One region of the Enterobacter hormaechei subsp. xiangfangensis genome, then DNA from elsewhere that is predicted to be linked to it. Evidence: predicted binding sites of a transcription regulator. Region 1 holds the regulator's gene; each other region holds the start of a gene.

Region 1 (2,205 bases):
AAAGGTCAGTAACGTCATGAGCACTGCGTTGACTGCGACGATTTCAGGCCCAAGACGCGCACCAAAAACGGTTAAGGCGCCAAAGCAGAGTTGCAGCAGGAGCGAACGGAGCATGATGTCGCGATTAAGCGCCAGCAGCTTACGAATGTTGCCGCGCCAGGCCGATTTCAGCAGATCCAGGGTGATACCGCGCATCGCCAGTACGCGCCAGACCATTCCCAAACCAATTAGCAGCGTACCGTACTCGGCAATCGCCGTGGCCAGCGCCGCGCCCCGGACGTTCATGTGCAGCCCCATCACCAGCCACAGATCGAGCATAATGTTAAGCAGGTTGCCTACCACCAGCAGGATCACCGGCGCGCGGGCGTACTGCACGCCCAACAGCCAGCCCAGCAGGACCAGGTTTGCCAGTGAAGCGGGCGCGCTGAGCCAGCGAATTTCGAGGAACCGCCGGGCCTGTTCCAGTACGGCATCGCTGCCGCCCACAATATGGAGCGCAAAATCAATCAGCGGCGTACGCAACAGAACGATTAACGCGCCAGCACCGAACGCCAGAATGAGCGGCTGAACCAGCGCACGCGCCAGACGCAGGGGATCTTTTGCACCATACGCCTGGGCCGTCAGGCCCGTCGTACTCATGCGCAGAAAAAGCAGCAGCATAAAGAGAAAGCTGGTCGCCGTTGCGCCGATCGCGACGCCGCCGAGATAAATCGGCGAATCGAGATGCCCGATAACCGCCGTATCCACCAGCCCAAGCAGAGGAACGGTAATATTGGAAAAAATCATCGGTAGCGCAAGACGCCACAACGCCTTATCGGCAGAAGTTAGCAATGCCATGGAAATTACCGGAATCAGAAAACAGGCCAGGCTGTAGAGGAACTACAGCCTGTCAGGAAGAGATTACAGCCATTCACCGTTGCGGATAACGCCGACCGCCAGTCCTTCAATAGAGAAGCTCTGCTCGCGGAGATCCACCACAATCGGGGAGAATTCATTGTTTTCAGGCAGAAGCTGCACGGTATTGCCTTGTTTCTTCAGGCGCTTAACCGTCACTTCATCATCAATGCGCGCCACCACGACTTGCCCGTTACGCACGTCCTGCGTTTTGTGTACCGCCAGCAGATCGCCATCCAGAATACCGATATCTTTCATGGACATTCCGCTAACGCGCAGCAGGAAATCGGCGCTCGGCTTGAACATGCCTGGATCAACCTGATAGTGCCCTTCGATGTGCTGCTGCGCCAGCAGAGGTTCACCTGCCGCTACGCGACCCACCAGCGGAATACCGCTCTCTTCTTCCACCAGCAGACGAATACCGCGTGAGGCGCCGGAAACAATCTCAATCACGCCCTTACGCGCCAGCGCTTTAAGGTGCTCTTCGGCAGCATTAGGAGAACGGAAGCCCAGACGCTGCGCAATTTCTGCACGCGTGGGTGGCATACCCGTCTGGCCGATATGATCCCGAATGAGATCAAACACCTCTTGCTGCCTGGTCGTTAACGCTTTCATACCGCCCCCTGGGTGTATATACAGTTATGCTGTGAGTATATACAGTCAAAGGCGATTTTGGAACCAAAAACTGCACAAAAAACCAGGGACTTAATTATTCCTCGAGGCTCATCGGAAATGCGACCAAAGCAGCGTGACCCAGGTGATCGCCGCAGTGATAATCGCCAGCAGTACGGCAGCGGAACCCATGTCTTTCGCCCGGCCAGACAATTCATGGAATTCCGACCCGATTCGGTCAACAACGGCCTCAATAGCGCTATTAAGAATTTCCACTATCATCACCAGAAAGACAGATCCGATGAGCAGTACGCGGGTGATAGCATCAACATCAAGGAAGCAGGCGATGACAACGGCAACGATTGCAGCAACCGCCTCCTGGCGGAAAGCGGCTTCATTAACCCATGCAGCGCGGAAACCTTTCCATGAATAACCGGCAGCTTTAATGATTCGAGTTAACCCAGTGGTATTATTGGCCATTAAAAGAACCTTTTATGATAAATAGCGTCTGTAACTAAAGCCGCAGCGCGTTTTGCTGCAACCTGAAGTATGACGGGTAACAACAGAAATTTTGCGCGCTTTCTGTTATCCTTGCGCCGCAATTGCATTATTAACCAGAGGCTTTACATCGTTTATGTCCGGCTGGCCACGAATTTACTACAAATTACTTAATTTACCATTAAGCGTCCTGGTAAAAAG
Region 2 (2,205 bases), 110 kb from region 1:
AAAGAAACGTGCCGGCTGCGCTTCGGGGGATAAACTCGCCGCTAAACCGTTGTCTTCATTGCGGCTATTTTGCTCACCGTCGCCTTCACGCAGACGAAACTCTTCGTCCTGAGCGGTAGCCTGCTCCACCAGTTCCGGATTAATCTCGCGTTTAACTTCCACCCCCAGGCTGCGAAACGCCTCCGCCTGCGCCAGCAAATTGCCACGCCCGGAGGAGAGTTTTTTCATCGCCTGGCGGTAGTTATCCTGCGCGCGATCCAGGCTTTGCCCCACCGAGGACATATCGTCCACAAACAGCCGCATTTTGTCGTACAGCTTGCTGGCGCGATCGGCAATCTGCTGCGCGTTACGGCTTTGGTGCTCATAGCGCCACAGGTTGGCAATGGTACGTAACGCCACCAGTAGCGTGGTGGGGCTGACCAGCATAATGTTATTTTTCAGCGCTTCGGTGATCAGTTCGGGCTGTCTGTCGAGCGCCAGCAGGAAGGCTGGCTCAACCGGAATGAACATCAGCACATAATCCAGCGATCGCAGCCCCGGCAACTGCTGATAATCTTTTCTGCCCAGCAGACGGATATGGTTACGCACGGAGGCGATGTGCTCCTGCAACGCTGTTTCGCGGGTGTAGTCATCTTCCGCGTTGAAGTAGCGCTCATAGGCCACCAGCGTCATTTTGGCGTCGATAACCACATCTTTGCCCTGTGGCAGACGAACAATGACATCCGGCTGCATCCGCGAGCGCGCATCGTTTTCAATGCTGACCTGCGTTTCGTATTCGTATCCTTCGCGCAGGCCAGAGGCCTCCAGCACGCGCGTCATGACCACTTCGCCCCAGTTTCCCTGCGCTTTGTTATCACCTTTCAGTGCGCGCGTCAGGTTAACCGCCTCCTGCGCCATCTGCGCATTCAGCTGCTGGAGATTACGAATTTCATGCGCCAGCGTGTGGCGCTCGCGGGCCTCCTGACCAAAGCTGTCCTGTACCTGACGTCGAAAGCCGTCCAACTGCTCACGCAGGGGCGTCAGCAGGCTGTTCAGGCTCTGACGGTTCTGCTCATCCACGCGGCGATTGCTGTGCTCAAAAATGCGGTTCGCGAGGTTCTCAAACTGCTCGCTAAGACGCTGCTCGCTGTTGATCATCTGACGGATTTTGTCTTCGGCGTGCAGTTGGGTGGACTCAAGACGGGTGGTCACTTCACGGAGATCGGCCTCCAGCGAGGTATTGATATCACGCAGATTGCGCAGTTCGTTATTGAGCAGTTCGCACTCGTCGCGCCAGTGGTCACTCAGCGCAAGCTGTTGTTTCGTTGCGCTGAGTTCGGCGACGATCTCTTCGCGCTCTGCCAGCTGTTCGGCTTTCTGCTGCGCATGCTGGTAGCCGGAAATGAGCCAGCCAATCCCCACGCTCACCAGCGCAACTACCGCATAAACCAGGATTGAGATATCCACAATGCCCCCTGCATCCACGTCTAACCCGCACAAAATAGAATTGTGCTGTATGAACGTCCAGTTTGAAAGGGTTTTCCTGCGAGGCGTTACGCAAAAAGAAAAGGCCGAGCATGTCGGCCTTTTAGCACTGAAGAGAGAATTAGATCAGGCGGCGCGCCGCTTCAACCACGATTTTCACCGCATGGCTTTCAGTCTGCTTCATGGTTTCAGCGTTCGGGATCTCCTGTTGGGTACGGTTGACGATAACGCCCGCCACCATACCGGCACGCAGACCCTGGCTCGCGCACATGGTCAGCAGCGTCGCAGATTCCATTTCGTAGTTCATGACGCCCATCGACTGCCACTCTTCCATGGAGCCTTTGAAACGGCTCACCACGCGACCAGAGAAGGTGTCGTAACGCTCCTGGCCCGGGTAGAAGGTATCGGAAGAGGCAGTTACGCCCACGTGGGTGGTGGCGCCCACGGATTTCGCGGCTTCAACCAGCGCGGTGGTGCATTCGAAATCAGCCACTGCCGGGAATTCCATCGGTGCAAAGTGCAGGCTTGCCCCGTCCAGACGCACGGATGCGGTGGTAACCAGCACGTCGCCCACGTTGATGTGCGGCTGAATGGCGCCTGTGGTGCCGATGCGCAGGAAAGTACGAATGCCCAGCTGCGCCAGCTCTTCAACGGCGATAGAGGTAGACGGGCCACCAATACCGGTAGAGCACACGATCACCGCTTTACCGTCCAGCTCTGCGCGCCAGGTGGTGAATTCGC
Region 3 (2,205 bases), 1.8 Mb from region 1:
GGGTATCGTTTTTGTCTGGGCGATGACCCGGGTCTATCAGATAGAGACTGTCCCGACCTGGTATACGGGTTACACCACGCTGAGCTTCTTCCTGACGATGGTCCTTGCTGGTCCTCTGCTGGCCGCGCTGCTGCTACGCGTCGCAAACGTGACATTCAAAGGTACTCTTGCCGCGTCTGTCAGCGTACTGGCAATTATCGTCTGCGTGGCGGTCGTCGTGTTGCAAAGCAATACGCTGGGGACGATACAGAGTTCCATCCAGCAGGCCAGCGCCCTGCTGCCAGATTATGGTTCGCTTCAGGTATGGCGCATCGCGTTGCTGGCGGCGGGTTTAGGCTGCTGGATCTGCCCGCTTATTCGTCGTCAGGAGCAAAAAACGCTCGGCCTGTTTGCAGGTGTCGTTCTGGTGATGCTGGGTGAACTGATTGGCCGTGGGCTATTTTATGGTCTGCATATGACCGCAGGGTTAGCAATTGCAGGTTAACACAGGTGCGCGGGGCTACCCGCGCGCAAGTAAGGAAAGTTATAATGAATGATGTCTCACACCGCGAATCGTTCGCGTTCAGCGCCCGGGTACTGGGCGCGCTGTTTTATTTCGCCCCAGACAGCGAGCAGACCGCGCCGCTGGTGAGTGCCCTGACCGCAGGTGACTGGGTTCAGGACTGGCCGCTGGCGGAGGAAAACCTGCTGCCTGTCGCCAGTATGTTTAAGACCCCATCGGATGAAGCGTTGAAAGACGCCTGGCAGCGTCTGTTTATTGGCCCGTATGCCCTGCCCGCCCCCCCGTGGGGCTCGGTCTGGCTTGATCGCGAGTCAGTGCTGTTTGGCGATTCGACCCTCGCGTTGCGTCAGTGGATGCGTGAAAACCATATCGCCTTTGAGATGCAGCAGAATGAGCCTGAAGATCATTTCGGAACGTTGCTGATGCTGGCGGCATGGCTTGCCGAGAACGGTCGCGAAACAGAACGCGACCAGCTTCTGGCCTGGCATCTGCTGCCATGGAGCACGCGTTTCCTGACCGTATTCGTTGAAAACGCGGCTCATCCTTTCTACGCGGCGCTGGGTAAACTGGCTCAATTGACCCTGGCGGAATGGCAGTCCACTTTGCTGATCCCGATTGCCGAAAAAACGCTGTACCGATAACAGCACCTGGCTTGTCCACCCGTTGTGCAGGCCAGGTTCGCACATTTTTGCTGCAACACAACTTCACAACTGCTATACTGTATATAATTACAGTATATGGGGGTGCGCAATGGCTGTTGAAACAAAATTTGTTGTCGTAAGAAAAGGTGAAGAGAAAATGACATTTGCCAGTAAGAAAGAGGCTGACGCTCACGACAAACTGCTCGATATGGCAGAAGCGTTCACTGACTGGCTGTTGCAAAGCGGAATGCAGATGGATGAAACGCAGGCGGAGAACCTTGGTCTGTATCTCGCCGAGCAGAAAGAGTCCGTGCAGCATATCCTGCGTACCAGCAAGCTTCCCGAGCTCAATGCTGCAACGGATAAAACAGCATCAGATGCGGATAGCAGCAAAAAAATCCGGGCCGTCAAAGCCGCCTGATCGTCAGAACGACTCATCACCTGTCATGCCGCCGCGGGCCGGAAACGGCTCGCGGCTTAATCATGCATTATTTCGATCTTCTCGAAAACAATGCGATTGAATATTTTAATCTGTTCTGGCGTAAAATTTGGTTACAGCATTTCCTCTCGTCAGACGTATGTTAAAAACATGTGAATCACACGTTCGGCGCCTCTGAATGGTGTGGTAAATTATCACATAACTCTTGCAACTCGTTGATCATCCTGGCTACATGGAAGCCATCACAAACAGAATGATGCACCTGAACGGCGAAAGGCAACAAGACTTTTTCATCCTGGTTATAGTATTTTCCAAACGTGAACATGGGCGCGAAAAAATTCCGCATGTTAGCGACGTTGACGTTAAAACTGCTAAAACTGACCCACGGAATATCAGATATGAAAAATATATTCTCCCGGGACTCTTCCTTAGGCCAGTAAGCAAGGATATTGCCATAGCGGGCAACATCTTCTGCATAAACGCGCTGAAAATGGTGAATATTTCCATCGTAATGACTCCACAACGATGAAAACGTTTCCGTTTCTTTATGGAAAAGGGTATAGCTTGGATGAACCTCATTCCATATTACAAGCTCATCATCCTTCATGGCCATACGGAATTCC
Region 4 (2,205 bases), 110 kb from region 1:
AAACGGAAGATGGTCGCACGCGTGGTTCCGCGCTGAGCGAATAAACGCTTCCGTAATTGGCTGACGTTGCTCGCCATCGCGCACGGCGGCGTACAGCCGGCTCCACAGTCCTTCACCCAGGGTTTTGGTAACCACCAGACCCTGGCGTTCAACCGTCTCGACCACCCAGTGCGGCAGCGCCGCAATCCCCATTCTGGCCGCCACCATCTGAATTAACAGCAGCGTGTTATCCACGCTTTTCAGCTGTGGGCTGATGCCCGCGGGTTGCAGGAAATGGCGCCAGATATCCAGACGACTGCGCTGTACCGGGTAAATCAGCAGCGTCTCCGTTGCCAGATCTTCCGGCGTGATACGCGTTTTGGCGGCCAGCGGATGGTCCGGGGCCAGCACCAGACGCACCTCAAAATCAAACATTGGCGAATAGTGCAGACCGCTGCGTGGCAGAATATCTGAGGTCATCACCAGATCCAGCTCACCCTGCTGAAGCGACGGCTGCGGATCAAACGTGACGCCGGATTTGAAGTCCATCTCCACCTGCGGCCACTTCTGGCGGAAGTTCTCAAGCGCGGGGGTCAGCCACTGAATACAGCTGTGACACTCAATGGCGATGCGCAGGGTGGTCTGCTGCGGCTCGTTGCAGGACTGCAACGCGCTGGCAATCTGCGGCAGCACCTGGTTCGCCAGCTGAAGCAAAATTTCGCCCTGCGGCGTAAAGCGCAAAGGCTGGCTCTTACGCACAAAAAGACGAAAGCCGAGGCGTTGTTCCAGATCGCTGAACTGGTGAGAAAGGGCAGACTGAGTCTGGTGCAGCGTGGCCGCTGCCGCCGCAAGAGAACCGCAGTTCCGCAACGCTTGTAGCGTTTTCAGGTGTTTAATCTCGATCATGAAAGTCCTTCACTTCGGCATGAACATTTTGCGCTTGAGGAATATACAGTACCTGCCAATTATAGAAGTGTAAACATCTGGACGTCTAAATAACGAATTTCTACAAGGGGTATGCCATGACAATCCGCACTCACACTCTCGGTTTCCCTCGCGTTGGTCTGCGTCGCGAGCTGAAAAAAGCGCAAGAAAGCTACTGGGCGGGTAACGCCACCCGCGAAGAACTGCTGGCGGTGGGACGCGAGCTGCGCGCGCGTCACTGGGATCAGCAAAAACAGGCGGGCGTAGACCTGCTGCCGGTGGGCGATTTCGCCTGGTACGACCATGTTCTGACCACCAGCCTGCTGCTTGGCAACGTGCCGGCTCGTCATCAGAACAACGATGGATCGGTGGATATCGATACCCTGTTCCGCATCGGCCGTGGCCGCGCGCCAACGGGTGAGCCAGCGGCAGCGGCGGAAATGACCAAGTGGTTTAACACCAACTATCACTATATGGTGCCGGAGTTCGTTAAGGGCCAGCAGTTCAAACTGACCTGGACCCAGCTTCTGGATGAAGTGGACGAAGCGCTGGCGCTGGGTCACCAGGTGAAACCCGTGCTGCTGGGGCCGGTCACCTACCTGTGGCTGGGCAAAGTGAAAGGTGAGCAGTTCGACCGCCTCAGCCTGCTGAACGATATTCTGCCGGTTTATAAGCAGGTGCTGATTGAGCTGGGTAAGCGCGGTATTCAGTGGGTGCAAATCGATGAACCGGCGCTGGTGCTTGAGCTGCCGCAGGCGTGGCTGGATGCCTTCAAACCGGCGTATGACGCGCTCACGGGCCAGGTGAAGCTGCTGCTGACCACCTATTTCGAGGGCGTAACGCCTAACCTCGACACCATTACTGCGCTGCCGGTTCAGGGTCTGCATGTTGATCTCTTTCACGGCAAAGACGATGTGGCAGAGTTGCACAAGCGTCTGCCTGCGGAGTGGCTGCTCTCTGCCGGTCTGGTGAATGGTCGTAACGTCTGGCGTGCCGATCTCACCGAGAAATATGCACAAATTAAGGACATTGTCGGTAAACGTGAATTGTGGGTAGCCTCTTCCTGTTCCCTGCTGCACAGCCCGATCGACCTGAGCGTAGAGACCCGACTCGACCCTGAGGTGAAAAGCTGGTTTGCCTTTGCCCTGCAAAAGTGTGAGGAGCTGGCTCTGCTGCGCGACGCGTTGAACAGCGGCGACACGGCAGCGATTACCCACTGGAGCGCTCCGATCCAGGCGCGCCGTCACTCGACGCGCGTGCATAACCCGGCGGTGGAAAAACGTCTGGCGGCCATCACTGCCC

The links. The regulator LexA, encoded in region 1, represses DNA repair genes until DNA is damaged. The targets are predictions, from matches to a motif close to TNCTGTATGTACATACAGNA.
Region 2: a site for LexA is predicted at 1,490-1,509, ahead of rmuC (DNA recombination protein RmuC). Genes of this name have one in related genera too.
Region 3: a site for LexA is predicted at 1,219-1,238, ahead of BFV63_RS10215 (YebG family protein). Genes of this name have one in related genera too.
Region 4: a site for LexA is predicted at 917-936, ahead of metR (HTH-type transcriptional regulator MetR). Genes of this name have one in related genera too.

The regions. Positions count from the first base shown of each region.
Region 1 is NZ_CP017183.1:315,155-317,359, reverse strand. Features, by position in the region: gene dinF (MATE family efflux transporter DinF) at 1-837, opposite strand, end outside; gene lexA (transcriptional repressor LexA) at 901-1,509, opposite strand; gene BFV63_RS01510 (diacylglycerol kinase) at 1,618-1,986, opposite strand; gene plsB (glycerol-3-phosphate 1-O-acyltransferase PlsB) at 2,141-2,205, shown strand, end outside.
Region 2 is NZ_CP017183.1:208,067-210,271, reverse strand. Features, by position in the region: gene rmuC (DNA recombination protein RmuC) at 1-1,446, opposite strand, end outside; gene udp (uridine phosphorylase) at 1,586-2,205, opposite strand, start outside.
Region 3 is NZ_CP017183.1:2,116,474-2,118,678, reverse strand. Features, by position in the region: gene BFV63_RS10225 (dimethyl sulfoxide reductase anchor subunit family protein) at 1-484, shown strand, start outside; gene dmsD (Tat proofreading chaperone DmsD) at 529-1,143, shown strand; gene BFV63_RS10215 (YebG family protein) at 1,253-1,564, shown strand; gene catA (type A chloramphenicol O-acetyltransferase) at 1,740-2,205, opposite strand, start outside.
Region 4 is NZ_CP017183.1:203,549-205,753, forward strand. Features, by position in the region: gene BFV63_RS00995 (carboxylate/amino acid/amine transporter) at 1-44, shown strand, start outside; gene metR (HTH-type transcriptional regulator MetR) at 1-885, opposite strand, end outside; gene metE (5-methyltetrahydropteroyltriglutamate--homocysteine S-methyltransferase) at 1,002-2,205, shown strand, end outside.